2 regions of the Weizmannia sp. FSL K6-0777 genome follow, and region 2 is predicted to be linked to the other one. Evidence: riboswitches for the same ligand, from Rfam matches in the RefSeq annotation. Region 2 holds a riboswitch; the other holds the start of a gene.

Region 1 (16,636 bases), 1.1 Mb from region 2:
GTGTTTTCAGATGGGCCACGGCGGCCAGTTTAAAAATGACTTCCTTCGTTTCCGGCAACCCTTGGTGGGCGTGCAAAAGGGCGGTAAGAACGGCAGAAAGAATCGCAGCACTGGAACCGAGCCCGTATTTTTGCCCTGTTGCGGGATCATCCAGTTCACTCGTTACCGTAATGTGAAGCGGGCGGAGCGGAATCGATTTTTCCATAAGCAGCTGGTTAAAAACGGCGAGCGCATTTTGGATAAACCGGAGTTTCGGGTCATCGCGGTCAAAGCGGACTTCCCCGTTCTCCACACGCCACGCTGCATGCGGAATGCCAATCTGCGGCAAAGAAAAAAGGTTTTCCGTGCTTTCTTTTACCTCTATTGTGATGTATCGGTCTACCGCGGCAACCATAGCAGGGCAACCGGGTTCAATGACCGCATATTCGCCGGCAATCATTAGTTTACCCGGCGCCTTTACTTGAAATTGCATCCCGTTCATCTCTTTCAATCCTTTTTAGGTCGGTGACCCGTCAAATCTGCCAGCATCACATCCAATGCCTGCTGCACGCCGCTTTTTTCGACCACGTCTCCCTGGCCAACTAGCGGACGGGGGTTGCATTTCCCGCGTCAAAACAAGTTCCATGGCACTTCCATGCTCGTACGAAAAGGAAGCAGCCCAGAACCCGTTACGGGTATGGTGCCGTTAAATAGCGCGAAACAGCCAGTGCCGCCGAAATGGTTTTTTCAGCCACGGCTGCAGAAGGAAAAACGGCATTTTTTAAAAAGGGCATCATCTGGATGTTTTGGCGCCTTCCTGCCGGGGTTCCAGCGTTTCGAAAAGCATTAAAACGGGCCGTATTGAATGCCCGGACCTGGATGGCAAACCAGCACTTCGCGGACGGACGGGATGGCAGAAAGCGCATGATATACCGTCTCTTCATCTTTTCGTTCGCACAGCACTTTCACATTCGGGCCGGCGTCAATTGTAAAATAAGCTTCAATCCCGCGTTCGCGCAAAAGCGCCACTTCCTGCATGACATCGAGCGTTGCACTTTGCCAGTATAAAAAAGGCGGGTTGGCGCTGATCGTTGTCGCATGCATTTTTAACGCATTTGCTTCAAGCACGCGCCCAAGCATCGTAAAATCGCGCGCTGCAATCGCGGATTTTGCGGCGGCCAAATCTGTTTCCACAGTTTCGAGCCAGGCTTTATAAAACGGCGACGTGCTGACAGTCCGTTTCATCCCTTCCCTGCTCGAAACTTTTTTCTGCTTTGATTCCACCAGGCAGGATAAAATACTGAGATCCCAATCGTCTTCGCTGAGAAGCGGAACCGCGTGTGAATCGGAGCCATCCGCTTTTTCACCTTTTTGCCACTCGACGAAACCGCCGTAGATGCTGCGGCAGGCGGACCCGGAACCTTGGCGCGCCAAGATTGACAGTGTACGCCCGTCCACCTCAAGGCCGAGCGCTTTAACAGCCGCAGCTGCAAGCGCCGCCATACCGGATGCGGAAGAGGCAAGCCCAGCAGCGATCGGCACTTCATTTTGCGATTCTATATAGGCATATCTTTTTTCTCCCGCAAATGCCCTGATCTTATCCATAAAACGAGAAATTTTCGCCGTTTCTGCATCAATGGCCGGTTTTCCGTTCAGAAAAAACACGTCCGCCTTTAAAGCGGAATCAAAAGCCACCTTTGTTGTCGTATAAAACCTGTCCAGCGTAATGGACAGGCTGCTGTTCATCGGGAGAAAAAGCTTTTCGTCCCGTTTCCCCCAGTATTTGATCAGGGCAATATTCGTATGGGCCCTCGCTGTTGCCTCCATCTTTCATCGTCCTTCCAGTAAAAATGCCTTCTTGCTTTGAAAAGGTACTTCCCTGTCAATGCTATTCTCGCTGCCGGACAAAAAGGCTGCCCTGACCAACTATCTCCAAAGGAAAATGCCGCAAACCATTTTATTGCAAGAATCAACTGACCGTGATTCCCCAGCTCAGCAGCTTCGGGGCCCCTTTTCCAGTCGCTTCAAAGGAAATATCTTCTCATGATCCATCCGGCTTTGTCTGGCCAACTGCCTCGAAGGAAAATGCCGCAAACCATTTTATTGCAAAGGGCAACTGCCTGCGATTCCCCAGCCCAGCAGCCGCGGGGCTCCTTTGCCAGCCGCCTCAACGGAAAATGCCTTCTCATGATTCGCCCGGCTTTGAAGCCACGGACCAAAAGAGCTGCCCGCTACAAGCAAAAACAGGGAGCCTCTTTTACATGAAGCATCTCCTGTTTTCGGGGCTGTGCTGCATGATTGCGGAATAACGGTCATCCTTCCAGCGAAAATTGCCATACTTGGGCGGCGCCTGCATTTTGCAGGGCTTGCGCAACTGCTAAAGCCTTTTTCCTGCTTTCGGCGAGCGAAATAATGCAACCACCCCGGCCCGCACCGGTCAGTTTGGCACCGAGTGCGCCGGCTGAGCGTGCTGCAGCGCATAATGCGTTAAGCCCTTCGTCGCTGACACCCAAAACGGAAAGTTGTGCATGTGCTTCATTAAATAATCGGCCGAGATGCAGTCCGTCTTTTTCAATCAATGCCCTTCCCGCTTCGTGCACGATTTCGCCTAAACGGTTGATGGCGGACTCCACCGTTTTCGGGTCAGAACCGCTTTTTTCACGGATGCTCCCGACCGCCATTGCCGTATTATGCACGCGCCCGGAATCGGCGACCACCAGATAAAACGGAAGCGAAAACGGAAGCGGCCGGGCCGCCTTCCCTTTTTCAAACCAGATCGGATCATTGCTGATGACCGCCATCATATCGATGCCACTCGGATTCCCGTGGGCAAAATTCTCAGCAATTTGGACAAACCGTTCGAGTTCCATTTTCGTTAATTGTTTTTCAAAAAAAGCATACAGCCCGCGGACAATGGCAACGGCAACAGCGGCACTCGAGCCAAGCCCGCGCCCGATCGGAATGGTCGACTCCAGTTTAATCGCCAAATTTTCGGCCGGCTTTTTTAACGTACGGAGGATTTCTTTGACACATGCTCTGATTCCGTGAAGCCTTTCCGGCGCTTTATCCAGTGCCCCTTTGTAAAACCGGCAGTCAATGGAGAGCGGGCCTTGTTTTTGGATAACTGCCGTTTCAATTTTCACATGATCGAATGGAAGCGCGATCGCCGGTTGTCCGTAAACAACAGCATGTTCCCCCGCTAAAATTAATTTTCCGTGTGCCGTCCCGGTTGCTGTATTGCCGGGAATTTTCATCATGTTTACCCCTCGCTTTCCCTTGCCAGACCGATGCGCGGTTTTCGGGAAAATTTTTTCAAAAAAGTCCTTCATTGTGCCGGCTCCTTAAACGGTGCCATACAGAAAAAAATCTATGTTATCCAGCGGTGAATGGATCGCTGGCAAATCGTATTCCATCGAGCATCGCCACTTTTCGACAATGCCTATTTTATCGCAACAGGCCGCGGGATGACAATGGTTTGGGCCTTGAGCATATACATAAAAATATGGGCCGGATTCACGAAAGTTCCAAAGAAAACCGGCCGTTGGAAATTTAGCTTATACCGGTACTGATAAAATTGGGTTCGTGCCTTCACCTCTTATGGGCAGCATCCGTCTTTTGCGAGCCGGATGTGGAAAGGTAGTTGTGCCCATTCCCGTTTCTACAGGTGATGAAACGAGAGAATCCCATTTTTAAATCCGTGCCAAAAAATAACCGCTCCTGGTTGTGAGGCTATCCACAAACAGAGCGATCACAGGATTACTTTCACCGTATCGTGATTCCCCGTCCATTCTATCGAAAATTGATCTTATTTGCAATAAAAGCGCAACGATTTGCATATACTGGAAATGATAAGGAGGATGTTTTGTGAAAGTCAGCGTCATACTTCCCGTTTACTATGTGCCGGAACCGGAGCTGGTGCGGGCGCGCTATTTCTTCCTGCGCAACGGAATGCCATTTGAATTTGCGGCAACAGCAAGCGTTTCGCGCGGGTATTTGCCGGTAATGCCGGACGGCTGCTTTGATTTCCGCGCCTTTAAAGGAAAGCATGATTTCGACCATCTGCTTCCTGACGCTGTCCGCGTGCCGCCTGGGTTACAACCGGAAAAAGCGGAACTGCTTGCCGGCGACTTATGCAACCGCGCCCTTTCTTTAAAAGGGTTCGGCCAGATCGGCTATTTGCCGCCGCGCTCAAAGCAGGAAGCGGGCATCACGGTGATTTTGCAAAACCGCACCACAAAGGAGGAGCGGCGGATTCCGGCTGTGATCCGGCTGTTGCCGCAAAGAAGGATGCGCTTTGTTGCTGCCGTTGATATTGCGCTTTTAGCGGACTGGCTTGCATTACAGCAGACGGTGGATCTTTTTCTTGAGGTCAAAGCCGGCACTTTGCTGAAAAAACTCCGCCTTCATGCCGATCCGCATGCGAAACTCGGAAACTATGGCAGATGCGGGGAGCTGTCGGTCACAAAGTATGGGAATGTTTCGATCATCCCGGCTGCGACGGAGCAGCGGAAAAGAGCATGATTTCCATATTTTGGTTTGTTTTATTTCGTGCCTGCCGGGAATAGGAACAGTGCAAGGCCAATACATCTTAAAAGAAGGGACTGGTAAAGTTTTTGATGAAAGACTTGACAGCAACTTCATCTTCCGTATTTGGCACTGCATTTGTCCAGCGGGCAAGTGGGACAACCGTCCGGAACCGATATACTTTCGGTGAAGGTTCGTGTCCGCCTACTATTTGAAGCCCCGGACTTATCTGAGGCCAGGTTTGGATAAGTCCGTACTGGACGTCATCTGAATATCAGATTTGGATGAGGCAAAAGGCGCAATCCGATCGGGTTGCGCTTTTTGTCCGTGTGCTCGAATATCCCTCCTGGTATACTTTGGAAATTCTGGCATTGCTGCCTGCAGCACAATCGCTTTATTCCCCGCTCGGTTCATGTTAGCATGAAGATAGGAATACACGTGATAGAAGGAAAGCGATACGTTGAGGTGAAGAAGATGAGTGGAATCGTTGGGTACATTGGCAGACATTCGGCACAGCCGGTTCTGCTCGATTGCCTGAAAAAACTGGATTACCGGGGCTATGATTCAGCAGGCATTGCCGTCTCCGATATGAAAACCATCGGCGTCCGCAAAGAAAAAGGGCGCGTCGAAGATCTGGAAGCTTCCCTCCAGCTCGAACCGATTCCCGCCGGATGCCTTGGGATCGGCCACACAAGGTGGGCATCACACGGAATGCCGACCGTTGAAAATTCCCATCCGTTATGCGATGAAGAAGCACGTTTCTACGTTGTTCATAATGGAATTATTGAAAACTACCAGCAATTAAAAAAATTCCTTATCGCGCAGGGGCATCGTTTACAAACGGACACCGACACAGAAGTCATTCCGTATCTTCTCGCGCATTATGATACCGGCAATTTTGAAGAAACCGTGCGGATCGTCATTCCGCAATTAAAAGGTGCGTTTGCGCTTGCAATCATGGCAAAAGATCACCCGAACCAGATTATCGCCATTTCTTATGATAATCCGCTCATTATCGGCTTTGGCAGCGGGGAAGCGTATCTCTCCTCAGATATCCCGGCGCTGCTTTCGTATACAAAAGAAATTTATCCGATTAAAAACGGCGAAATGGCCATTTTGACCCAGACCAATGTGGAAATTAAGACACTTTCCGGGGAGAAAATTGTGCCGGAAAAGACATCCGTGCGCTGGAACCAAGACGAACTCAACCTGCAGGATTACGGTCACTACATGTTAAAAGAAATCATGGAGCAGCCGGAAGCAATCAAGCGCACGTTAAAAGACCGGCTGACAGAAAGCGGTGTCGTCATTCCGGAAGTGGACGATTTTTTCGCAAAGCGCAAGCTTACAGATCCGGAAAGGATCATCATTGTCGCAAGCGGCACCTCCCATCACGCCGGCATGATCGGCAAAAAGATTCTCGAAACCATGCTTGATATACCGGTTGAAGCCGCGATTGCATCTGAATTCAGATGTGAGCACGGGCGGTTGGACGAAAAAACGCTCGTCATTGCCATCAGCCAATCAGGAGAAACGGCTGATACAATTTCCGCCTTGAAAGAAGCGAAAAAGTCAGGAGCGGCGGTGATCGCGATCAGCAATTACCGGAAGAGCACGCTGGCGCGGAAATCGGATTGCGTGATTTATACGCATGCAGGCCCGGAACTGGCGGTTGCTGCAACAAAAGCCTATACAACCCAGATTACGGCGCTCGTCCTGCTTTCGATTGTTCTGGCAAAAAAACTGCACGGTTCCGGCGAAGGCCAAATCCCTGCCTTGCTCGATGCCCTTCATTCACTCGCTGATGACGTGGAAAAATGCCTGGTGATGACGCAGGATGCCATCGACCAGTTTGCACAGGTCACAAACGACCAGGAGCATCTATTCCTGATTGGCCGCGGGCTCGATTATGTCCTGGCGCTTGAAGGGGCGCTCAAACTCCAGGAAGTCGCCTATCTCCATGCGGATGCCTACGCGGCAGGAGAAATGAAACACGGCACAATGGCTTTGATCACGCCGGGTGTTCCGGTCATTGCCCTTGCCACCCAGGAACATTTGCGCGACAAGGCCATAAACAATATTAAAGAAGTAAAGGCACGTGATGCATATGTCGTCGGGATTACGACCACGGGAGATGACGAAGTGAGCGCCGTCGTGGACGAAGTGCTCTACATTCCGGAAGCACACCCCTTTCTCATGCCGGTCCTGGCCGCCATCCCGCTGCAGCTGCTTGCTTATTATGCCGGCATCGTGCGCGGCTATGACGTTGACCGCCCACGCAACCTAGCGAAGAGCTTAACCGTTGAGTAAAGGGAAATCGTGTTAAACTTTTTCAGGCCGTGCCTTTCACACAAAAACCGCCGGGGAAAAGGATTCTGGCGGTTTTTCTCTTTTAGGGCAGGCTCCTATTTGATTTTTTATCATATAATAAGCATTATAAATGATTCTATTTCTTTTTGTTTACAGCAATAACCCCTAATCCATATTGATTCCCATTCTCAATTATTCAAAAAAATTTATATTAATTGAGAATAAACGCTATTCTTTTTCGTTTCTTCGTGCTACAATACAGGTGAAAATAAGTTTATTTAGGAAGAGGTGTGCGATGATGCCGGAATATGATTATCACCACCTTCCCCATGTCAAAGTCCAGTCCGCATCAAAAAAAGCATTATGGGCAACGCTCGTCCTAACCTTGTTTTTCATGTTTGTTGAAATTGCCGGTGGCCTGATTTCGCATTCGCTTGCTTTGCTTTCCGACTCGGCACATATGGCTTCTGATGTCATTGCGCTCCTCTTCAGTATACTTGCTTTGTTCATGGCGACACGCCCGCCAAACTGCAAATATACATTCGGCTATTTGCGGTTTGAAATCATCGCATCGTTCCTGAACGGGCTTACACTCACGTGCATTTCAATCGGTATTTTCATTGAAGGGATCAATCGCCTCGTCCATCCGCAACCCATTGATTTTAAGTGGATGTTTATCATTGCAGTGACCGGGCTTGTTGTGAACATCATCCTCACCATTGTGCTGCACCGGAGCACAAAAGAAGAAGAAAACTTAAATGTCAAAAGCGCGTTATGGCATTTTATTGGTGACTTATTGAATTCAGCCGGCGTGATTGTTTCCGCCCTGCTCATTTATTTTACGGGAATGAATTTCTTTGATCCGCTCATCAGCATCGTGATCGGCGGCATCATTTTTTACGGCGGTGCCAAAATCATCCGCGCTTCCTATTTGATTTTGATGGACACGGTGCCGGAAGGGTTTGATTTAGAACAGATCCGCACAGATATGTATCAAATTGAGGGCGTTGAAGACGTCCATGACATGCATCTTTGGAACATTTCTTCCGACCATTGTTCTCTGACCGCCCATGTATTTGTCAGGCATTCATCCGAACCGATGCGCGTCATTTTGGCTGTAAATCAGATGCTCGAACAAAAATACGGCATCCGCCATACGACCATCCAGACAGAGGACCCCACCATCCATGATCATACCGATTATCTCCGGCAGAAAGACCGGACCGTTTCACTGTAGCTGCTGCTCAGCAGTTACAGTTTTTTTGTTTTCCAGCCAGACAATCCATTTGTAAAATCCGACCACACTGAGCAAAAGGAACGGATTTACGAGTGCCGAAATGGTGAAATTCCACCATCCGTAATGAAAATAACCCCATGGTGCCGGCAACAGGGTGATCATCTCACACCCCAGCATCAGCACTTCCCAAACGGCAATATAAAAAACCTTTTTATCCATGCTTTTCCAAACGGGAACCAGTTGAGATATAAAATATTGACAGGCGGAAGTAAACAAACCAAACCCGGGAGATTCTCCCAGTCCACTCCCTTTGTAAAATACCAGTAGCCATGGTACTTGTAATCGATATATACATCAAAAACCAAGTGGGAAGCGATGGTGAACGTCCAAATCTGTACGATCTGCCCGGGAGAAAGCCGCTTTTTTACACAAAAAACAGCCAGATTAAATCCAATGAGGGAAACAACATACCCAATCATGTTTGAGCCTCGCAATCAGCGTTAACGTTTTTTCAATAGCTTATGTTACCCGCCAATTTCTATACAGTCGCCAAATGGGCAGTGAGGGAAGGTATAGATTTGGGCCTTTTTACTTGTACGCCAGGTCCAGTTTGCTTCCCCGGTGGCGATTGGCGGATCAAAGCAAGGGCTGTGCACACATCGTTCTGGTTGGAGACTTTTTCCGATTGCGCCCTCCAGCTAAAATCGCACTGGTGTACTAATGCGCTGCCTCGCGCACGATTTTTGCCGCTGTTTGCGCATCCACGCGCAAAAATGAACAAAGTGCCTCATCCGGCGCATCCTGGCCAAAAAGCAAATAGAACTCTTCTATCGCTTTACGGTGCGCATCTTTACTGGTATGGCCGCAAACCTGGCAGTGCCACATGCCATTATTAAAATCCATTTCGAAACGGCGGCACACTGGGCACCCGACCCCCGTATACCATTCGCTTTGGTCAACCGGCCACGGAAAGATCCCCGATTTTTCGTGGCATTCCAGCAAATGCTTGTGCCATTTTTTAAAATGCTTGCTGTCCAGGACCGGCTGGCTGTATGTGTCCTGCATCTTTATAGCTTTATAAACAGCCTGGCTTGCCGGGCAGATCTTCAATTCGTCTGCTGAATTGACAACAGGCATTTTCAGCTCGGCCTCCTCATGGCAAAGGACAAGCAAATACTCCAGCGTCAATTCGGGCAAATGCCGCATACGGGCCCATGTACATAAGATTTCTCTTTGTTTTTGCAGGCGCGCAAACGGTTCCGGCCAGCCTTTTTCCTTCCCGCCTTTTTGCTGGATAAGCTGGGAAAAAGCCGGATCCGGAAAAATCACGCCGGATAAATGGGTGTAGCCTATAATCAAAACAAGATTCCGTGTAAGAATTAACCCGTCCAGGCATGTATTTGCAATGGGCAGTGCATGGTAAACATGGAATTGGTCGGACGGAAGAATCTCCAAAAAACGGTCTGCCCGCTTCTCCCTTTTATATTTCGCCCTCCACTTTTTTACATCCTCCGCAATCTGCCCATACAGCGGATGCCTTTTGGGCAGCCTCCCCAGCAACGCCTCTCCCGCCCGGATTTGTGCGGGATATTCCCGCTGTTTTACAATCACGTCCAACTTCCCCTTTTTCATGATTTTATTTATTTTATTCGCTGCGTGGGAGGAAATATGTTAAAATTAAGAATATTATAGTGGGAGGTGCTGTTTGTGCGTCTGTATCTTGATCTGTTTGAAAATGACCAGCCTGTTCGTTCCTGATGCGGGGGACGAACAGCCGCTTCAAAACCCCCGTCTGGCTGTTAGATAAAAAATAAAGACGGAGGTTGATGACTGTGAAAAACAAATGGGCAGGTGCACTTTGCCTCGCACTTGCATCCGGCATCTGGGGCGGGATGTATGTGGTCAGTAAATATGTCTTAAACTTCGTACCGCCGCTTACGCTTTTATGGCTGCGGTATATGATCGGTTTTGCCGCACTGTACGCGATATTGCATGCCGGCAGAAAGAAAAAGGAAAAGGTAAGCCTTACAAAAAAAGACTGGCTGCTGCTCGCCTGGATCGGGTTTATCGGCTATTTTGCATCCGTTGCCATGCAGTTTATCGGGACGCAAAAAGCGGACGCCCATACCGGCGCGATCATTACATCCGCTTCTCCGGTTTTTATCGTGATATTCGCGCGCTTCATTTTAAAAGAAAAATTGACCGCGCGCAAAATACTGGCGCTGATTACCGCATCCGCGGGCGTTGTCATCGTGATCGGCTGGGACATTCACGTGCAAACCTATTTTTGGGGCAGCCTGATTCTGGCTGGAGCGATGATTACATGGGCACTTCTGTCCGTTTATGTAAAAGTGGCTTCCTGGAAAATGGATTCGTTAACCATTACAACATATGCCATTTTGTTCGGGCTGCTGTTTACAACGCCTTTTGCCGCCCGCGAAGCCATGATGGCCTGGCCTGTATCATCGGGCGGTTTTTGGGGGATGGCAGGTATTTTGTATCTCGGCGTCATCTCTACAGCCGGCGCTTTCTTCTTGTGGAACAAAGGGCTTGAAATGGTAGAGGCCGGCAGCGGGTCACTGTTTATGTTTTTGCAGCCTGTCACTGGCTCTTTTCTCGGCTGGCTTTTGCTCCATGAAAGCCTGAACGGCCGCTTCTTTCTCGGCGGCGCCCTGATTCTGGCTGCAATTGCCATTTCGTTGCTCCCAGAAAGGATGCGCCTCGCACCCCGGATGGAAACGCCAAAAAATATATCGGATTAAAATAGCATCATAAGGCAAGGCCTGTCGCACCGGTCTTGCTTTTTTGTTTCTTTTTTTGCAAATTTGCAGGAATTTTTGCCGCTTTTATCGAAAAGGGAATAAAAAGGTTCCGGGAGGCAGAACAATGGATCGGTACAGTTGCTTGGCATATCTTTTGTTTCAAACGGATGATAACACGGTAAAAGAAGCGGCAATCCGCCTCGTACAGGGCAGCCTTACGCTCGAGGAGGCAAAAAGCGACAGCACGCTCAAGCCGTATTTGGAAGCCTGTGAAAAACGGCTGAACATACAGCCACCGGATGCCGAGCAGGTTTATGCATTTATGGAAAATTATATATACGCCGTATAAAAAGCATCTGGCAGGGCAAACCGGCGAACTTCTAAATGGCAGTCCCCGCTTAGGCTCCGCAAGCGGAAGTGTGCCGCCGCAAACGTATGCCCTGCCTCGCGTAGTGATTTTGCAAATTTTGAGGTTCGTCCGCGGTTATAGGCACTCTCCATGCCAAATCGCATACCCCAGTTTATGAGCAGCAAGTCTGTTAATTAAATGGACTACCGCTGTCATACGGTTTTTTGATTGCAAACCCGCCAGCTAAAATGTTCGCCACATGCAATGAAGAAAATCCGCCTTTTCCCTGCCTTACAGCACCGTAATCCGGTTTCTGCCCTGACCCTTCGACTTGTACAGCCCTTCGTCCACCCGCCTTACAATGGTTTCTGCTGTATCCCCCGGTGTATATGCAGTCACACCGAAACTTGCGGACAGCTTTCCCGCATGCCCAAATGAATGGCGGCTAATGCTTGCTTTCAAATATTCCGCCAGTTCCTCTGCCTGGGGCAATTCATCCTTTGTAATGATGATGAATTCTTCACCGCCCCAGCGTCCGATGTAATCATTCGCTGAAATCACCCGGGAGGAAAGACGGACAAATTCCTTCAGCACCTCATCTCCTGTCTGGTGCCCGAACTGGTCATTCACCTGTTTAAAATAGTCGATATCGAAAAAAATCACGGAAAATGATGTGCCGGTTTTGTCCGCGTGTTTAACCGCAGCATCCAGCCATGCCTGCACCTGGCGTCGGTTGGCAATCCCGGTCAAAATGTCCGAATAAGCCTTTTTCTTTTCCTCTTCCAATTCTCTAAATACTTTTAAGAGATAATGAGAAATGCAAAAGATGGCGATATAGACGAGATTGGCAAGGTAAAAGATCAGCATGGATATTTTATAGTCAAAGGAAAAATGGCGGAACCGCGGCATTCCGATCAGAAGCGTAGTCACGAACAAAGCGAGCGAATAAATGATCCCGTTCCGCTTTTTCAACGTGATAAAAATATAGAGAAATAGAAGCGGGCTCCAAATGATCGAAATTCCGATGGCTCCCTCTTTTCCCGGAACCATGTATTGAAAAACACAGTCCATCACGATGGCAAGATAATAAACCGTGAGGATCACGAGATTCACATAGTCAAACAAGCGGAAATAACGCTTGAAAACCATGCAGATGAGAAACAGAGCGTTCCAGGCAATCAGGATCCGCGTCGTGGCGAGATAAAATAAAGCTGTACGGGTGCCTGTGTGAGGGACCAAATTGTAAATCGCAAGGGCAGCGATCAAAAGCGGGCTGATCCAAAGATAAAGGATTCTTTTAAAATCTTCCAATGTCTCGATTTTCCTGCCCATTTCCGCCCCGCCTTTCTGATCAATCTCCGGGGAACTTGCAAACGAAAACAAAGGCCAAACTTCGGCTTTTCACTGCGCATTAGCAACTGGCTGGCATGGTTAGAAAACCGGTAGCCCCTGTAGTTTTGCGTCTCCATTTTTCAATGGATTTGCCCCTTTGATATAGGTCTTTTATCCTATTATACTGTATTTCTGTCCAAAAGAAACCATCAGTCAAAGGATAAGAAAGGGCAATTCGGTTAAAATTTGCCGTCTGCAGCTGCTGAAATCGTTTATGGCGATTCCTCCAACGCCCCCCGCCTCATCGCTGAAGCAAGGGGCATGGATGTGAAATGTTTTCCTCTGTTTTACGCCGAAATGTAACGCGTTGTCCTGTGCTTTTCGGCGGCCTTGCGTTTTGCCGGATCTGTTTCAGACATGTTCATTAGGGCTTGCTGAGTAAGCAAAATTTCTAAATTGGAAAGGAGGCTGACAACTTTATTCAAAATTTAAATGCAAGCGTTTTATAAAAAATCGAGGGAAAAGCTTGCACTCGAAAGCTGATTCAACGTATTAGAGAAGACAGAATCACGCATTGTCGTAGATAGATTCTTCTGAGCTTGCTGATCAATTGGGACAAACGCAGAATCGGATTCGTTCAGCAAGCCCTAATTTACAAACCGCTCTGTTTTCCCGAGCTTTTCCCAGTATTCATTGCGCAGGCGGACTTTCTGGATTTTGCCAGATGCCGTTTTCGGCAACTCATCCACAAATGTCACACCCGTCACGGCTTTGAAATGGGCAAGCCTTTCCCTTGAAAAACGGATGATGTCTTCTTCTGTTGCGGCCGCATCTGCTTTCCGGACGACAAACGCATGCGGGGTCTCCCCCCATTTTTCATGTGGAACAGCAATCACCGCTGCTTCAAGGACAGCCGGATGCTCATACAGCACTCCTTCCACTTCTATAGAGGATATATTCTCTCCGCCACTGATAATAATGTCTTTTTTACGGTCGACGATATCGATATAGCCGTATTCATCAACGGTCGCCATATCCCCTGTATAGAGCCGCCCGTTCCGGATCGTTTTCATCGTTTCTTCCGGGTTTTTCCAGTATCCGAGCATAACACCATGGCCTCTTACCGTGACCTCGCCGATTTCTTTCCCGTCATGGGCCACTTCTTCGTCATTTTCCCGTAAAACCCGGACATCGCTTCCGATCATCGGAAACCCGGCTTTCGCCCGCAACCGCAATTGTGTATCACGGTCCAGCCCGCCAAGCTGCGAACGAATGACAGATACAAGGGTGAGCGGTGTTGACTCCGTCATGCCGTACACCTGGATGAATTCCCAGCCGAGTTCTTTTTCCACGCGTTCCACAAATGCGGGCGGCGGTGCAGCTCCGGCGATGACAACACGCACGTCCTGTTCAATAGCGGGATGGTGTTCCGCGTTGTACTGCAACAGGCTGTTCAGCACAGTTGGCGCCATATGCACCACCGTCACATTATGCCTGATGATTTCCGTGAAAATGGCTTCCGCCGACGGTTTGCGGAGGCAGACATGGGTCGCCCCGTTTGCTGTATAGTAAAACGGCGAGCCCCATCCGTTTACATGGAACATCGGGAGCACATGCAAATAGACATCGCGGTCCGTAACGCGCAAATGGTGCATCGCGCTTAATGCATGCAAATAATTATTACGGTGGGTAAGCATCACGCCCTTAGGATTTCCGGTCGTCCCGCTCGTATAAAGCAGGCTGCACACATCGTTTTCATCGAGGCCGGCACGCGGGAACGGATCCGGCGGAAATCTGTCCAGCCAGCGGTCATAATCAATTTCAGCACAGTCATCCTCTTTATAGTGGATAATAATTTGCTCCACCGTTTCAAGCTCATCCTTTACCGGCTCGATCAAATGGTACATCTCCTGGTCCACAAACAATACTTTCGATCCGCTGTGATTTAAAATAAACCGGTAGTCTTCCGGGGTCAGCCGGATATTCAGCGGCACCATCACCGCCCCCAGCTGGAAAATCCCGTAAAAGCCTTCCAGCATTTCCACTGTATTCGGCGCGAGATAGGCCACCCGATCCCCTTTTTCAATGCCAAGATTTTTTAACCCGTACGACAGCCGGTTCACCCTTCCGTTCAGCTCCCGGTATGTAAACGCCCGGTCCCCGCAATACACCGCTGTTTTCCCGCCGTACAAAAGCACCGCGCGATCCAGAAATTCCGTCAACACCAATGGCACGTTCATGGACTCCCCTCCCATTTTCATTTTCTCCCTGTTTCCCCTTGCTGTTTAAAAACCAGCACTGTTGTATAACAATATTATAAAATTTTTTGAACGCGTTTTCAATCATCATATTTATTTGTTTTTTTATAACATCGGATGATCTTATTTTCACATCTTTTACCTTGGTTTCCGCTTACATTTTTAATATAATGAGAGTGTAGAAAGAAAAAAATTTTAGGAGGCAGTACATGTTATGAAAATTCCTGTAAAATCCGTTACATCGCCGAAAAAGTTTATCGTAGGGAACGGCCTGCTTGCCAATTTATATGCGTACATAAAAGATTTGGGCGACAATGCCTATGTGATTTGTGACGAATTCATCCTCGGCCGCGCAAAAGAAGAAGCCGGAAAATCTGTCCGGGAAGGCGGCGGGAAAGCAACTTTCGAACAGTTCAATTATCAAACCACCCAGGAAGAAGTAGACCGTAACCGCCGGCTTGCACGTGAAGCAGGCGCCAATGTCATTGTCGGCATCGGCGGCGGAAAAACGCTTGATACCGCAAAAGCAACCGCTTATTATGAAAAACTTCCGGTTGTCATTTTTCCGACGATTGCCTCCACTGACGCACCGTGCACGGCCCTTGCCGTTCTTTACAAAGAAGACGGCGCTTTTGACCGTTACTTGTTCCTGCCGAGCAATCCGGATGTCGTGCTCGCAGACACGGAAATTTTAGCTGCAGCACCGGTCCGCTTTTTCGCCGCCGGGATCGGGGACGCGCTTGCCACTTATTTTGAAGCGCGCGCCTGCTACGCGGCAAACGGCGACAACCTTGTTTTAATGAAGCCATCCCTCACCGGCCTGGCCATTGCCCGCACTTGCTACGAAACGATTCTCGAAAACGGCGTAAAAGCAGTGGAAGCCGTGAAAAACAAAGTGCCAACCCGGGCGGTGCAGGATACCATTGAAGCGACCATCTATTTGAGCGGTGTCGGTGCGGAATCCGGCGGTCTTGCCGCAGCACACGCCATCCATAACGGCATGACAGCTGTCCCTGCCCTCCATCGTGCACAGCACGGCGAAAAAGTGACATTTGGCCTGCTCGCACAGCTCGTCCTTGAAAATGCACCGAAAGAAGAGCTTGAAACTGTCATCCGCTTTATCAAAGCAGTCGGCCTGCCGCTGACACTGAAGGACCTCGGCGTTGAAGAATTTGTAGAAGCCGAATGGCGGAAAGTGGCGGAAGATGCCTGTGCCGAGGATGACACAATGGGCAACGAACCATTCCCGGTTACGCCTGAAGATGTGTACAATGCCATTGTTGCCGCCAATGCCATTGCCGAAAAGTACCATGATTAAATCAAAGCAGCATATGTGAATCCATCACAAAAACGACGGGAAAACACGATCGTGTATCCCGCCGTTTTTGTCTATATCATATGAACTTAAGTTAGGACTTGCTGAACAAATCCAATTCTGCGTTTGTGCCCAATTTGTTAGTAATCTCTAGAAAAATTCATCTTTGAAAATGCGATTCTGTCTTCTCTATATATTGAATCCGCTATCAAGCTTTCTTCACATAGAGTACGTCTACGTTAAGGAAGCACGGAAAATTGAAGGTCTTTCTTCACATAGAACGCGTCTACGTTAAGATAGCATGAAAAATTGACGGTCTTTCTTAACATAGAGCCCGTCTACGTTAAGGAAGCACGAAAAAAAGATGACCTTTCTTCACATAGAGCCCGTCTATGTTAAGGAAGCACGGAAAATTGAAGGTCTTTCTTCACATAGAGGGCGTCTACGTTAAGGAAGTACGAAAAATTGACGGCCTTTCTTAACATAGAGCCCGTCTACGTTAAGAAAGCACGAAAAAAAGATGGCCTTCCTTCACATAAGGCGCGTCTACATTAAGAAAGCAAGCAAAAA
Region 2 (16,636 bases):
CCGCTTTTTAAAGAACACCGCGGCACGCCGTTTGTGCTAGACTTTTCGCCATATGCCTGCCTGATCAAATGCATCATCCACCAGCAGCTCAATATGAAATTTGCTCACACGTTGACAGAGCGTTTCGTCTATAACTTTGGTTTCCAAAAAGACGGTGTCTGGTTTTATCCGTCTCCGGAAAAAACGGCTGCATTGCAAGTTACAGATTTACGCGCCCTGCAGTTTAGCGAGCGGAAAGCAGAGTATGTGATCGGGCTTTCCAGATTGGTGGCATCAGGCGAACTCGACTTGGCAGAACTTGAAAAGAAACCGGATGAAGAAATCTTAAAAACGCTCGTGAAAATCCGCGGCATCGGCCCGTGGACCGTCCAAAATTTTCTCATGTTCGGGCTCGGCCGCCTGAATCACTTTCCAAAAGCCGACATCGGCATTCAAAAGGCATTGAAAAAACTTTTCCAGCTTGAGAAAAAACCGACTTATGAAGAAATGGACGCTTACGCAAAAGACTGGGAGCCTTATTTGAGTTATGCCTCCCTGTACTTATGGCGCACCATTGAATAGAAGGACGGATTTTATGCAAAAACAAGTTATTATTAAACCAAAACAGCAATTCCCTTTGACGATCAAACGGCTCGGCATCAACGGGGAAGGGGTCGGCTATTTTAAACGGACGGTCGTTTTCGTGCCGGGTGCGCTGCCGGGTGAAGAGGTGGTCGTTGAAGCCAAACGGATACACCCGAAATATGTGGAAGGCATTGTCAAAAAGGTGCGCAAACGCTCGCCCCACCGGGTAAAAGCCCCGTGCCCCGTCTACGAGCAGTGCGGCGGTTGCCAGCTCCAGCACCTTGCGTACAAGCAGCAGCTCATCGAAAAACGCGACATTGTCATCCAGGCGCTCGAACGCCATACAAAGTTAAAAGTGGACGAACTCGATATCCGCCCGACGATCGGTATGGATAACCCATGGCTGTACCGGAACAAAAGCCAGTTCCAGCTCGGTGAAGACCATGGGAAAATCATTTCCGGCCTTTACAGCCTTGATTCTCACCGGCTGATCAACGTCCCGGAATGCATTGTCCAGCATCCGCTGACAAACAAAGTGACACAAGTGGTGACACAAATTTTAAATGATTTCCATGTCCCGGTGTACAATGAAAAAACCGGGAAAGGCATCGTGCGAACCATTGTCACAAGGGTCGGCATCGAGACCGGCCAGGCTCAGGTTGTGCTGATTACGGCCAAGCGGGAACTGCCGCGCAAAGATGTCATCCTTTCCGAGATTAAAAAGCGCCTGCCGGAAGTCGTATCGGTTGCGCAAAATGTGAATGCCAAAAAAACGTCGGTTATTTTCGGCGACGAAACAATTCATTTATCCGGAAAAGAAATCATTGAAGAACGGCTCCAAGAATTCACATATGAACTCTCCGCCCGCGCCTTTTTCCAGTTGAACCCGATCCAGACGGTGAAGCTTTACAATGAGGTGAAAAAAGCCGCTGCGTTGACCGGCAAGGAGAAAATTGCGGATGCCTACTGCGGTGTCGGCACCATTGGCTTGTGGCTCGCGGATGGCGCATCCGAAATCCGCGGTATGGATGTGATTCCGGAAGCGATTGAAGATGCTAAGAAAAACGCCGCCGCCCACAACATCCCGAACGCCCATTACTTTGCCGGTAAAGCAGAAGTCCTCCTGCCAAAATGGCTGAACGAAGGCTGGCGCCCGGACGTTGTCATCGTCGACCCGCCGCGCTCGGGCTGTGACGAATCCCTTTTACGGACGATTTTGAAGGTAAAGCCAAAGAAATTTGTCTACGTGTCATGCAACCCTTCCACTCTGGCAAAGGACTTACACATATTGAGCAAGGCTTATGACATAGCGTACATGCAGCCTGTGGATATGTTTCCGCAAACGGTGCACGTAGAGTGTGTGGTCTCGATGTCAAGGGTGGAGAAATAGGACTATTCACTTAAGACCATAACAGATGTGATAGATGTTAAAATCCAATACGGATTCCTTTTCTGGGTTAATCCGATAAAAATCATTTGTGAAACCGGGGGCGCATATGTATGAAATGGTTTGAAGTTCGTGAACATTTTCCAGAACGTTGTGTCTTAGTGGAAGCATTAAAATCCGAAACAAGAGGAAAAGAAAGAATCATCGAGGAAATGTCAGTCATTGATGACTTTGAAAACGGCAATGCAGCATGGAAAGTGTATAAAAAACTACATGCGGAAAATCAAAACCGGGAGTTATACATTTTTCATACGAATAATGAAGAAATAAAGGTAATTGAGCAGCCATATCTAGGCGTGCGAAGAAAAGTATGAAATTTCATATGGATGATCACTTGCCTCTAGTAGCTGGTGAGATGGATTACAATGGAAATAAAAAGATATTTAATTATTAGCAAAAAGGCCCTGTTTTCGGAATCATAAACATTCCGATTTCAGGGGCTTTTTTTGTCCAAACGGTATCATCCCTGCTTTTTCCTGATGCTCCTTTTCTTTCTCTCATTTTTACTTAGTTTTTCTGTTGACAAACAAAATAAACCAGTATATTATTTACTTTGTTAATAGGAATGAAAACTAAGTAAATATCCTTGGAGGTTCTAAAATGAAAAAAGATGAAATTCTGGACAAATTATTGGAAATTACGCATCAGCCATTTCTCATTTTTGTAAATGAAGTAGAAGAAAAAACAGATAATGCTTTTGAAACGTTGAAGTTGTTGGCAGCGGAAGAAAACGTGACAGCGGGCCGCATTTCTGAAATGCTTGATATTAAGCCGTCAAGTGTGACGCAAATTATCAAGAAACTTGAAGAAGCCGGCACTGCCCGGCGTGAAAAATCCGGGCAAGATTCCCGTGTAACGATTGTAAAAATTACGGATAAAGGACATGAAAGCTTAAAAGAGCGCAGTTCCATTTCAACGACGCTAAAAGATGTCCTTTTCCAAGGATTTGCAGAGGACGAGCTTGAAATGTTGGATCAATATCTTGAACGCATGGTTTCCAATATTTCAAGTGAAGCATTTCAGGATAAGCTCCTCGAAGTCTTCAGCAATGATAAACGCTGGGAACTTTTTGGGAAAATGAGTGCCCGTTTCGGTCGTGCACGGGAACAAATGCTGGAACGCAGCGGGTTTGGCGGCTTCGGCGGCCGCGGATTCATGGGCGGCGGATTTGATGGCTGGAAGAAAGGACGTAAAAGATAATGGAAAGAGGATTCGATGGTTCAGTCCGTAAAGATAAAACCAAATTTTCAATTGGACAATTTATAAAACTCATCAAAACGACGCAACCGAAATATCTTTTGCTGGCAATGGGTGTCTTATTGCTGGTTGTTTCATCCGGTATACAAATTTATGTGCCAAAATTAGCGTCATCCCTTGTCAATCATTTTTCAAAAGGAATTGACTATGGGTTATTAGGGAAAGTCGTAGCACTATTTGTCACTTCAGCCATTGTTTCTGCAGTTGGCGGAACAGTTTTGGGGATTTTTGGAGAAAATGTAATCCAAAACTTGCGGAAAAGCTTGTGGCAAAAGTTAACCACTTTGAAAGTGAGCTATTTTGACACTGTCAAGGCTGGTGAAATTTCAAGCCGTCTGGTAAATGATACAGCGCAAGTCAAACAATTGCTGGCTGTAACATTCCCGCAAACATTAGCGAGCATTATTACAGTTATTGGGACAGTATACATGATGTTCAAGATGGACTGGCACATGACTGCAGCCATGATTGTAGCGGTGCCGGTCGTCGTGATCCTCATGATACCAATCATGGCATTTGGAACGAAAATAGGACATATCCGTCAAGAGGCAATGGCTCAATTTAATGGGATTGCGAGTGAAACATTAAGTGAAATCCGATTGGTAAAAACTTCAAATGCAGAAAAGCAAGCACAAGTTCGTGCCAATAAAGAAATAAATAAATTGTTTAAAGTTGGAAAAAAAGAAGCGGTCTTTGATGCAACGATGCAACCCATCATGATGATGGTATTTATGAGTATGGTGTTTGGGCTTCTTGCTTATGGGATGCACCGGATTGCAATTGGTGAAATGCAAATCGGCATATTAATGAGCTTCTTGATGTATTTGTTTAACTTGATTGGGGCCATGCCGGTCATTGCAACCCTATTTTCAGAAATGGCAAAGGCTGCCGGTTCAACGCGCCGTGTACAAGAATTGCTTGCTGAAAAGCCGGAAGATTTTACGAAAGGCATTGAATTGGATTTGGCTGGTAAAACCTTATCAGTGGAACATGTGGATTTTGCCTACGAAGATGCGCCGGATGAACCCATTCTGAAAGATGTATCCTTTACGGCAAATCCAAATGAAATCATTGCTTTTGCAGGTCCTTCCGGCGGTGGCAAATCGACAATCTTTAGTTTGCTTGAACGTTTCTATGCACCTACAAGCGGATCAATCAAATTTGGAGATGTGAAGATTGAAGAGATCAATTTAACAAATTACCGCAGCCAAATCGGATACGTTTCACAGGATTCTGCGATTATGGCCGGTACAATCCGTGACAATTTGACTTACGGATTAGATGGTACATTTACGGATGAACAACTTTGGAACGTTTTAGATTTAGCCTTTGCACGCAAATTTGTTGAAGAAATGCCTGACAAGCTTGAAACAGAAGTGGGGGAACGCGGCGTGAAAATCTCCGGCGGCCAGCGTCAGCGTATTGCCATTGCCCGGGCCTTCTTGCGCAACCCCAAGATTTTAATGCTGGATGAAGCCACTGCCAGTCTTGATAGTGAGTCAGAGATGAAAGTCCAAGAAGCCTTAACAAACTTGATGAAAGGTCGTACGACTTTAGTCATCGCCCACCGCTTGGCAACCATTGTGGACAGCGATAAGATTTACTTTATTGAAAAAGGTCAAGTCACAGGATCAGGTACACATGATGAATTGGTACGTACGCATGAAACGTATGCGAAATATGTCGCTGAACAATTTAAGGTAGATACACCGGCCATGTAAAGAAGTATTCACGATACAGTGTAAAAAATGCTTTTTTCATTGGGGTGAAATTTTTTGGGGGATGAAGGATTTAAGAAAATATGGTTCAATGGTACTGGATCTTTGGTGGAGTCTGAAGAAAAGTAAGCCAGTCCTTGGAAGAAAATAGCCATCATGATCCTCCTTTTCCCCAAATTCAAATTTCTCGTTTCAAGAGCATTCGGTCAAAATAAGCCTTTTTCTTTTTTTAGAAATTTATATTTATTTAGCATACAAAACTCGCATTTGAATAACGGATGCATTACAATTGTAATAAGAATAAGAAAAGTCTCAGAAATAGAATGAATCATTCAAATTCTGAAGCTGACAATCAATTGGAAAGCCTTCCACCAGTATCTTATCTTGAACAGAGTGAATCACAATAAAAAAGGTAAACTGGGAATTAGGCTGGAAGGGGTAGTATAGGGGGCCAATAGTATGATGGAAAAAATAGTGGATGTTTCTTTGCTTGTCGTGGCTGCTGGGTTATTAGTTGTGTGGGCCCGAAAAAAATACTGGGACAGGCAGAAAAGGTAATGACGGGATGCTCTGTAAAGAAGACAATAGAAGCTGCTACACACTTTCTAAACGTAGTGGTACTCGCGAAAATCCCCCACCTATATTAAGGGGGAGGGTTAATTTGAAATTCGGATAATCAAGCAATCCTATCAATCGTAACGGGAAACGATATGAAGGTCTTCTTACTCATTATGGTTGCTGAACATCATTTAAGTGAAAATGTTGCTTGAATATCCAACAAAACACCACGAAAGGATATGAATTTCCGTTCACTTTGGATAAAATGATAGATATATAAGCAATTTGAATATTTTAAAAAAGTAAGCATCCAAATGAGTGGATGCTTTTCATTTTGCCAATAAAGATTTCGAGTAAATTGTATACCAGTAATCTAATCAGAAGATCCAAATGAAGGGTATCTACCCCTTTCCGGAGTATGTCGAAACGCGATAATTTCCGAAAAGTGACAGGCAACACCGTCAACTTTCGGCTATTTTTGGATGGCAAAAACATTCAACAGCTGAATCATAAAGATTGCCTCACAATGGTTTTTTTACGATCGAACATCTTCGTTCACACTACGATTTACGGTTCCTTTTATGCCATTCTGAGATTTCCTCAAGTCTTTGTTTGAATCTGGCCTCTGAACCTTGATTTGTCGGATGATAATACGCGTGCCCTGCTAACGAATCCGGCATCGTCTGCATCGTTGTTAATTTTTCTTCTGTATCATGCGCGTATTTATATCCTTTTCCGTAATTTAAATCTTTCATCAATTTGGTAGGGGCATTGCGTAAATGGAGGGGAACAGGTTCATTCATTGAGTTCAGTGCATCTTTCTTTGCGCTCATATAAGCTAAATATGCTGAATTAGATTTTGGTGCCAGTGAAAGGTAAATGACAGCTTGGGTTAAGTGTACATTACATTCAGGCATACCAATAAATTGACATGCTTGAAAAACAGATACCGCAATTTCTAAAGCCCGATTGTCGGCTAAACCGATATCTTCACTTGCAAATCTGACCAATCTTCGCGCAATAAACAGCGGATCTTCTCCGGCTTCCAACATCCGTGATAACCAATAGACCGCCGCATTCACGTCGCTATTTCGCATCGACTTATGCAAGGCAGAAATAATATTATAATGCTCCTCACCATTTTTGTCGTACAATAATGATTTTCTGTTGATCATTTGGGAAAGGTCTTCTTTCCTGATGATGATGGTATCCTCCTGCTTATGCCCATTTAAAACAGCCATTTCCAGCGTGTTCAACGCAGTACGGGCGTCCCCATCGGAAAATTCTGCAATGGCCAATAAAGTTTGATCTTCAATTTCAATCTTTTGAAGGCCATACCCATGGGGATTTACAATGGCCTGTTTTAATAATTCCACGATTTCACTACTCGTTAATTTATGTAGGACAAAAACCTTAGTCCTCGATAACAAGGCCGAATTGACTTCAAATGACGGATTTTCAGTGGTTGCGCCGATAAGGATAATGCTACCATTCTCCACATACGGTAAAAAGGCATCTTGCTGTGCCTTATTGAATCGGTGGATCTCATCGAGAAACAAAATTGTCTTTTCGCCTAATTGCCGGCGTTCTTCAGCTTCTTTCATAACGTTTCGAATATCTTTAATCCCACTGGTAACAGCACTAAAATTAATAAATTCCGATTGCGTTTGATTTGCAATAATTTTCGCCAATGTTGTCTTGCCTACGCCGGGGGGACCCCAGAAGATCATGGAAGAAAGACGGTCATGTTCAATCATTTCTCTAAGCACTTTTCCTTTACCTATCAGGTGCTTTTGTCCAACGAATTCGTCTAAATTTTTAGGACGTACTCGCGTGGCCAAGGGACGGTTTTGGTCATTGTCGTTCTCAAATAAAGAAGTTTGCCTCAAGGTTACTCCCTCCTTGTAAAAACTTTTCCCATTACGCTTCTTTTTGTCTGCTTATGATCCCGACCAAAATATCTAACTCAATGGTTATTTTAGAATAACCCTGATTCGCAAATGTATCGATTTGTTCCCTGTTCGAGTTCAAGGTCAAAAGCGCCAATTTGATTCATGCTGTTTTGATTAATGTCTTGCTTGGTATAGTGTTGGCAGATAATATCACCAAATGAAAAAGGCGATACCGTTTCATTATTGTTATAGACCTGAATGATGAAAGTAAAACAGAAGCTTAAAATGAAAAGGTGGGCCCCGAACAGCAAAAAAGCCAACCAGAAAGGAGGGCACCTTTAAGGTGAATGATATCACCTCTATCTCAAAAATCAAATATGCGTTGAAACTACAAATTTTAGCAGGCTGCCTCTTTCTGCAGTTTTGGGAAAGGATGAGACCTTCCGGGACTTTGGCTGCTTGGAAAACGACCATGTCATATGAATCTCATTTGAAGTTATCCACAATTTTAAAACTATGAAAGCCGGTTCATTCATTTTTTCAAAAAAATGCGGCAATTATGCTTAATGCAGTCCGAAAAATCAGCTCTGAGGAGTAAAAATTTTTCGTGATAATTTAAATATACCTCCCAAAAAAGCGGCCAAATATGTAATAATTTAAATAATTAGAGCTTGCTGGACGAATATTTTGGTATGGCTTAGTGACAAGTCGAATACAAGCTAAAATTTGATTCGTTCAGCAAGCCCTAATTAAACTTGGCTGTTTTGAGGGGGTTTTTATTTTGGTTACTAGAAAAGAAAAAAGAAATCGTGAAAAAGAAGCAAATTATTTTTTCGAGTTCCTTAAAATTCAGAAGCATTTTTTCAAAGACCTGATGAATAACCTAAAAAAGGTAGCAGACCACCGACATCAAAGCTATATCACTTATGGTCCAGAGGTCCTTTTATTTACGATGATGTTGAAAAATATGACCGGCCTAAAATCCATGAGAAACATGAGTGAGAGTTTTAATAAAGAAGAATGTATTAAAAATGTAGGGAAGGTGTTAGGCTTAGATTCTCTTGAAGAACTTCCACATTATGATACAATTAACGACTTTTTATCTGGCTTAGATGTAAATGAATTAGAAAAAATTAGAACGTATATGATTAAAGAATTATTGAAAAAAAGGTCTCTCGAGTCTTATCGAATTGAAGGAAAGTACTGGGGTGTCATCATTGATGGAACTGGATTACACACCTTTCATGAGAAACATTGTAAACACTGCCTGAGACGGGCATATACAAATAAAGAAACAGGAGAAACGAACGTACTTTATATGCACCATGTACTTGAAGCCAAGCTTGTCGTGGGGGATATGGTCTTCAGTATTGCCTCCGAATTTATCGAAAATGAATCAGAAAATGTTTCTAAGCAAGATTGTGAATTAAAAGCCTTCGACAGGCTGGCAAAGAAAATAAAAAAAATATTTAAAAGACTACCGATTTGTATCTTGGGAGATAGTCTCTATGCATGTGAAACGGTATTTAATCTGTGCAGGGCGCACAAATGGAAATATATATGCAGATTTAAGGAAGGGAGAATTAAAAGTATCTCGACGGAGTTTAAGGCAATAAAAGAGCTGGAACAAAGTAAGGATCAGAATTCATTAGTTTGGGTGAATGATATTGCCTACAAAGACAGAACGGTCAATCTGATGGAGGCCACAATGAAAACAGAGGATGGGAAATCGAAAGAGTATGTATTTATAACGGATATTAAAATCACGAAAAAGAACGTGGAACGACTCATCGCTGCAGGAAGAAGCCGCTGGAAGATTGAAAATCAAGGATTTAACGAACAAAAAAATAATCGTTACAATATAGAACATGCCAATAGCCAAAACTACACAGCCATGAAAAATCATTATTTATTAGTTCAAATAACAGATATTATTAGACAGCTGTTTGAAAAAGGTTCGTCAATCTTAAAAGCACTCAAAAAAACGGCAAAAGAAAAATCCTCAAATCTGTTGGAATCGTTTCGGACACGCATTTTAACAGACGAGGATTTCACCCATTTAAGTAAGCCAATACAAGTAAGGTTTACTTAATGGTTATATTATAGCAAAGGATGTGATGTAAAAAAAGGTTTTTTTGAAGTTATCCACAATTTTAAAAAAGAAATTTGCAAATTCGGCTCTTTTTGACTTTGAAAGCAGAAAAAATAGATGGAAAAATTTTCTAAATGTGGATAAGTCATTTTATCATAAAACATCTAAAAATTGATGAATTTACTCTTCAGAGCTGTCCGAAAAATGATTCTATTGACATACATAATAATATATTTATATAATGATAAAGGCTATGGAAATACTTGGCAGGATTTCCATGCTTTCCGGCAAAATTCCAATAAAAATTGAAAAAGGCAAATTCATCGAAAGGTGGAGACGCAAAGCTAAAGGGACTAAAGTCAGATGACCATGTCAGCCAGTTACCGATTTTACATCAAAAGGACTAATCGGTAGGGGATTAGTCCTTTTTTCGTTGTGCGGATATCAAATGTGAAGAACTTCATTTAACAAGCAGGAGGAAGCAAGGATGGCACAGTTTCAAACAGATAACAAGCATAAAGCTTTTATCATTACATTAGGCGGATTTGCCGCAACAGAAAAGGCATCTACGTTTGTAGACGATTTAAAAAAAGAAGTTTCAAAAATTAATGTGAAAAATTATTCGTTAATTGTGGATTCATCCGATTTAAGGACATTTAAGCCCGAAATTTTGCCGGTGCTTGAAAAGAGCTATGCGTTGTATATGAGTTTAGGATTTAAAAAAATCCTGATGATTACACCGAAAAGGGTGACGCCGCGTTTACAGCTGAAGAGAATCGCGAAAAAAGTGAATTTTACGGGTGAATTTATCAATAGTTTACAAGCGGGATTGGAACTTTCACGTTAAAAACAGCTTGAAGGAGTTAAGTAAAAATGGATTCGAGTGTGACAATAAGAGAAGTCTCTGTCTATCATCCTGAAAAGGTGCGCCATAACGATTATTACCTGGCCCATTTTCGCCAGCAAGGAAAAGATATTACAAGACTTTTGCAAGCGCTTGGCAGAGAAAACAGATACATAGCAGATTATAAAACTGAAACCACTTTAACAATGGCGGTGGAAGCATCAAAGAAAGTGCTGGAAAAAAGCGGGTTGGCCGGCCGGGATCTCGATATGATTGTATTTGTATCAGGGACACCTGAATACTTTTGGCCACCGAATGCGGTTGCCATTCATCAATCTTTGGGCGGAAAAGAAGAAGCTGTTGTTTATGATATGAATGCGGCATGTGTCGGAATGGTGGTAGCAGTGGATCAAGTAAGCCGCAATATGCTCGCAAATCCGCATATCAAGCGTGCGCTTGTCGTGGGCTCCGAGCAAATGCACCGCTTTGCAAACGAGGGGGATGCGGTTACATATGCCAGTTTCGGAGACGGGGCCGCTGCAGTATTGCTGGAAAAAAGCCATCATGTTAAAACAGGGTTTATCGACTCAGCCTATCAAGTGAACACAGAATCAATTGATAAAATTACTTTTCCGGCTTGTGGCGTATCCCAACTGGTTGAGGGAAAAGCCGAACAAAAGAATAGAAAAATAAAATGGGAGAATGTAAACAATGACAATGCTTTTCTGTCTACTGCCGCGCTTGTTGAAAAATTGCTCAGCCGGAATCATTTAACCGCGAAGGATATTCAGGCTTTTTGCTTTTCCCAATTGTCACGGAAAAATATATACAAAATCCAGGAAATCTTCAAAGAAGACATAAGCAAGTTCCCAATTGTGGGCACGGAATATGGCTATACAGGAGCCGCTAGCCCGTTTATGGCTTTTGAACGAGCTGTAAGCACCGGCCGGATAACGAGGGGCAGCTATGCCATATTTTGGTCGGTTGGTGCGGGAACTTCTGCTTGTGCCATGTTGTATAAACATTAAATGTATTGAATCTGTTTCAAATGAAGGGAGCCGTACCATGGGAATTAAAAAATTGTCCAAAGCCATTACAATGGGCCAAATCAAAACCGTTATCCTGCCTTATATTCTCATTGGCATTTTGTTGGTTGGCAGCATGTTCATCATCCCCCAATACTTAACCATTTGGTTTGTGTCTGTTGCCGCAATCCTTTATCTTGGTGTAGGTTTATGGTCATCTTTCCGGTTAACCGGGAAGTTATTAAAAATGAAGCAATACGCTTCCAGCCTGGAGTCGGGAAACCTGGCTGAATCGCTGGAAATTTTAGGTGCAGATGAATTTGGCACGATCTCTAACTTCTTAAATAATGCAACAAGCAATATGCGAAATCTGGTTGGAGATTTAAAAAAAGGAATAGAGCGTGTAGATTCCAATTCAGATGAATTATCGGCAACCATGACGGAACTGTTTTATGTGATGGAAGATGTGAAAGAAACGATAAATGAGATGGAACATGGCGCAATGGAACTAAGTGCAAGTACGCAGCAAATTGGCGCATCTGCTGAACAAATTGAAAGTTCAACGAAGAAATTAGCAGAAAAAGCAAATGAAGGAAAAAACATCGCGCAGGAAATTAAGAAACGCGGGACAAAAGTAAGAGAGGAAGCAACTGAGTCTGCAGGCTCTTCCAATCAAATCTATACGGAAAAAGCGGAAAATATTTTGAAATCCATTCAACAAGCGAAAATCGTCGAGGAAATCAAAATGTTGGCTGATACGATTGGAGACATTGCGAATCAGACCAATCTCCTTGCCTTAAATGCATCGATCGAAGCGGCAAGGGCAGGGGAAGCAGGAAAAGGTTTCTCAGTAGTCGCTCAAGAAATCAGAAAGCTGGCTGAACAATCCACCCAATCGGTTGAAAATATCCGGGTGGTCACTAGCCAGGTCCAGCAAGCCTTTTCAAACCTTATTCATCATTCAAAAGAAATACTGGACTATGTGGACACAAAAGTGAACCCCGACTATGAAAAGATGGTCCGTATAGGGGAACAGTATGAACACGATGCGGAATTTTTAGACCGTATGTCGCTTGAAATCGCCCAGGCTTCGAATGACATGGCAAACGCAATTGAGGAAGTCAACAAGGCGATACAACATGTATCTTCTACAAGCCAGCAATCCGCTGCAGGTACGGAGGAAATGTCATTTAATATTTCCGAAGTGTCACTGGCAATGAAAGAAACGGCAGAAATGGTAGACCACCAGCATCAATTAGCCCATAAAATAAATGAGTCTCTCCAGAAGTTTAGTTTATAAATAGCAAGTTTCAGCTTATGAAAGAAGTCATGCTGCAGCACGAGGATAAACAGGAAAATTCCGGTTTGTCCCCATGCTGTTTATCGTTAAACACTGCCCTTGTTTTTGCTATATAAAATGAACTTAAGTTTTTGCACTGAGACAAGGTCATCCATTTGCATGATGATTCCTTTTTGCAGCCGGCAACAAAGTAGCAATGTTTAGTTCATTTTATGTATGCTACAAATTTTAATTCCGAAATCCCCGGTTCATTGCATCCCCGCACATTACCAAAGGGCAGGACAGCCAAACCTGATTCATGAATCCCCGCCATTCGGGAAAAACTGTTTAATACAGTTCGCATGAATGGGGGAAACGTGATGCCTGAATTGCCGGAAATGGAGACCTATAAAACATGGCTGGCGTCATTGATTGGCGGCCGGACCATTACAAATGCCATGATTCAGCGGGAAAAATCGATAAATATACCTGCCGGCAAGTTTATAAAGGCAGTGGCCAATCAGAAGATCAAATCGATTTCAAGACGCGCAAAGTATTTAATTTTTCAGCTCGAAAATGGTTCGTGCCTGCTTCTGCATCTGATGCTCGGCGGATGGATGTTTTTTGGCAAAGAGGAAGACAAACCGGACCGGACAATACAAGTCCAACTTTCTTTTGGAGACCGGCACTTGTTTTTCATTGGTTTTCGTTTAGGATACCTGCATCTATTAACACCGGAAGCGGTTCAGACGGCGTTTGAAAAAATCGGCCCCGAACCGCTTGATCCCCATTTTACATTAGCTGCTTTTCAACAACGGATGCAACAAAGAAGAGGCATTCTTAAAACAGTACTAACCAATCAAGAAGTGCTGGCCGGGATTGGAAACCGGTATTCCGATGAAATGCTATGGCACGCGCAGTTGCGGCCGGATCAAAAAGCAGGTCATCTTGACAATCAGCAACTCGCCCGTTTGTATGAGTCGATCCGGTTTATCCTTCATAAAGGGATTGAGCAGGGAGGTTATATGGAACATCCGCTGCACGTGGGAGATGGCAAAACGGGACGCTATCAAATGTACGTTCACGGCAGAGAAAATGAGCCATGCCCGCGATGCAGCTCCCCTATTAGGAAAGAAGAAATTTCTTCACATAAGACTTATTTTTGTCCACGTTGTCAGTATTGAAAACGGATCTGCCCCTGCCGCACTTCATTTTCCCAGCTGCCTGTCAGACTTCCCCGGCCTGCAATTTTATAAATTTCCGCTTTCCTACTTGTATGATGAGTCCGTCTGTTACATGAACAGCATCGTGGATATCCTTTACTTTTTCTCCATTTATCCGGATGCCGCCGTTTTGAGTCATTTTTCTGGCTTCACTTTTTGATGGCTGCAGCTTCAATTGTACGAGTAGATCAATGATGTTTATTGTTTTATCTCCGTCCCATAGCATGACCGGGATATGGGCAGGCAATGCTCCTTGTTGAAAAACATTTTTGAAGTTTTCTTCTGCCTGGATTGCCACAGCTTCTCCGTGGTACATGCGGACAATCGTCCTGGCCAGCAGCATTTTGGCATCGCGGGGATGCAGTAGGCCCACTTCAACGTCGTGTGCGATTTTTATTTTTTTTGCCAGTGCTAAATCTGTGACAAGGTTAAGAAATAGTATAGTTTGATCAAAAGTACCGAACCATGTTATAAGTGTAAAAGAGGCTGAAATATTTTTTGCTTATTTATTTTGTGTTGGCTTGGTATCCAGATAGGGGAGGTTATGATTTTTATCATGAAAGAAAATTTTTGGCGTGATTTACCACGGCCATTTTTTATACTGGCACCAATGGAAGATGTGACAGATGTTGTCTTTCGCCATGTTGTAAGTAAAGCGGGCAGGCCGGATGTGTTTTTTACAGAGTTTACAAACACGGAAAGTTATTGCCACCCCGAGGGGAACCAAAGTGTGCGCGGCCGCTTGGCGTTTACGGCGGATGAGCAGCCGATTGTGGCCCATATATGGGGGGACAAGCCCGAATATTTCCGGCAAATGAGTATGGGTATGGCAAAACTCGGGTTCAGCGGTGTTGATATCAATATGGGCTGCCCTGTGCCGAATGTGGCAACAAAAGGGAAGGGAAGCGGTCTGATCCGCCGTCCGGATGTTGCTGCTGAACTTATCCAAGCCGCAAAAGCAGGCGGATTACCTGTGAGTGTAAAGACGAGGCTTGGTTATACGTATGTGGAGGAATGGTGGGACTGGCTTACGCACATATTGAAACAGGACATCGTGAACCTTTCCATCCATTTGCGGACAAGAAAGGAAATGAGCAAAGTGGACGCCCATTGGGAACTCATTCCGGAGATCAAAAAACTGCGTGATGAGGTGGCACCGGATACCCTTTTGACCATTAATGGGGATGTCCCTGACCGTCAAACCGGCCTGAAGCTTGCACGCCAGTACGGTGTTGATGGGGTGATGATCGGGCGCGGCATTTTTAAAAATCCGTTTGCTTTTGAAAAAGAGCCGAAAGAGCACAGCAGCAAGGAATTGCTTGATCTTTTAAGACTGCATCTGGATCTCTTTGACAAATATTCAACAGAACTGGAGCAGCGCCCGTTTCCACCGCTTCGCCGCTTTTTTAAGATCTATGTCAAAGGCTTCCGGGGAGCGAGCGAGTTGCGAAACCAACTGATGGGCACAGATTCAACAGATGAAGTGCGCACCTTGCTTGATCACTTTGAAACAAAACAGATGGAGGGGGAAACGGTATAGCATTCCCCCTGCATACCCCCGATACAAAAGCAGCCCGTTTTTTATATTCTTTTCATCGCAATAGATGCGCGGCTGTGCCAAACTGCCAAAAGGCTGTTGCAAAAAGACAGGAAAACCCCGGAGACCACTACACCAGCTCATTCCATCCGCCGCGGCACTCACATCGGCATATGATGGTTCCCGTTTCATACGGCTTCCGCAAAAAAAGGATCCCATCCATCCCGGGTTTGCTGCCGTTTTGGCGGCGCACAGACCCGAAAATCCCGTGAAAGTTCCAGGTTTTGCCGTAAAAATTCCGTCCAATCCGCCCGGCTTTTTACGGCAGGGGAAATCGGCATTTTCAAGTATGGGGCGCAAGCAGTAAGGTGCCCCCATTCTCCGCTGTTTTTGCGGTCATAATGCCTGGCATTGCCATATTAAGGAGGCGTGCAGGTATTTTGAATAGCAAGAGAGAGGCCAGTTCAAAATAACCGTAAGAACTGATTTTTAAAAAAGAATTCAGGTGAAAAGGTTGGCGGAAAATACAAAAAAATGGTATGGATCCAGAAAAAGACCCGGCAGAAGATTGAAAAAAGATGATATTACCATTGTGGATACAGATGTGACAAAAAAAGCAGTGGTCGCAACGGCTCTTGGAAATGCGATGGAGTGGTTTGATTTCGGGATATATTCCTATTTGGCCGTCATCATCGGAAAGGTGTTTTTTTCAGGGGTAACCGGTTCATTGCAACTGGTCTATTCGTTTGCTACTTTTGCTGTAGCGTTTCTCGTCCGTCCGATTGGCGGGATGTTTTTTGGCATGCTGGGCGATAAGTTCGGGCGGAAACGGATATTGGCCGTTACTTTAGTGTTAATGTCACTGGCGACTTTAAGCATGGGTTTGATCCCGGGTTATGCAAAGATTGGAAATCTGGCCCCGTTTCTGCTGCTTGTCGCCAGACTGGTTCAGGGCTTTTCCACTGGCGGTGAATATTCAGGTGCCATGACATACATCGCAGAATCTTCCCCGGATAAAAAAAGAGGCTTTTTATCGAGCGGACTCGAAGTGGGCACGTTGTCGGGATATATTTTGGGATCCGGCGTTGTCACGATCCTCAGTTTTTGGCTCGGCGAAGATAAAATGCTGGACTGGGGATGGCGCCTTCCTTTCTTTATCGCTGCGCCGATGGGCTTGATTGGCCTTTACTTGAGGAATCA

Evidence for each region. A riboswitch is a leader RNA that binds a small molecule or an ion and turns the genes downstream of it on or off. The one in region 2 is predicted to bind cyclic di-GMP.
Region 1: another riboswitch for cyclic di-GMP. It lies ahead of NST70_RS01590 (GGDEF domain-containing protein); the one in region 2 lies ahead of NST70_RS13415 (hypothetical protein).

Annotation. Positions count from the first base shown of each region.
Region 1 covers NZ_CP151971.1:313,382-330,017, reverse strand. Annotated here, with positions in the region: gene NST70_RS01640 (phosphomevalonate kinase) at 1-481, opposite strand, end outside; gene mvaD (diphosphomevalonate decarboxylase) at 826-1,806, opposite strand; gene mvk (mevalonate kinase) at 2,292-3,236, opposite strand; gene NST70_RS01625 (hypothetical protein) at 3,844-4,500, shown strand; gene glmS (glutamine--fructose-6-phosphate transaminase (isomerizing)) at 4,978-6,813, shown strand; gene NST70_RS01615 (cation diffusion facilitator family transporter) at 7,109-8,050, shown strand; gene NST70_RS01610 (hypothetical protein) at 8,042-8,269, opposite strand; gene NST70_RS01605 (NERD domain-containing protein) at 8,768-9,661, opposite strand; gene NST70_RS01600 (EamA family transporter) at 9,877-10,812, shown strand; gene NST70_RS01595 (hypothetical protein) at 10,937-11,161, shown strand; gene NST70_RS01590 (GGDEF domain-containing protein) at 11,453-12,493, opposite strand; cyclic di-GMP riboswitch class I at 12,572-12,657, opposite strand; gene NST70_RS01585 (long-chain-fatty-acid--CoA ligase) at 13,141-14,733, opposite strand; gene NST70_RS01580 (glycerol dehydrogenase) at 14,966-16,069, shown strand.
Region 2 covers NZ_CP151971.1:2,785,561-2,802,196, reverse strand. Annotated here, with positions in the region: gene NST70_RS13450 (DNA-3-methyladenine glycosylase) at 1-561, shown strand, start outside; gene rlmD (23S rRNA (uracil(1939)-C(5))-methyltransferase RlmD) at 575-1,954, shown strand; gene NST70_RS13440 (hypothetical protein) at 2,065-2,325, shown strand; gene NST70_RS13435 (MarR family transcriptional regulator) at 2,612-3,211, shown strand; gene NST70_RS13430 (ABC transporter ATP-binding protein) at 3,211-4,989, shown strand; gene NST70_RS13425 (replication-associated recombination protein A) at 6,105-7,433, opposite strand; gene NST70_RS13420 (transposase family protein) at 8,218-9,528, shown strand; cyclic di-GMP riboswitch class I at 9,832-9,916, shown strand; gene NST70_RS13415 (hypothetical protein) at 10,016-10,375, shown strand; gene NST70_RS13410 (3-oxoacyl-[acyl-carrier-protein] synthase III C-terminal domain-containing protein) at 10,402-11,400, shown strand; gene NST70_RS13405 (methyl-accepting chemotaxis protein) at 11,438-12,697, shown strand; gene mutM (bifunctional DNA-formamidopyrimidine glycosylase/DNA-(apurinic or apyrimidinic site) lyase) at 13,057-13,860, shown strand; gene NST70_RS13395 (S4 domain-containing protein) at 13,904-14,215, opposite strand; gene NST70_RS13390 (tRNA-dihydrouridine synthase) at 14,444-15,439, shown strand; gene proP (glycine betaine/L-proline transporter ProP) at 15,951-16,636, shown strand, end outside.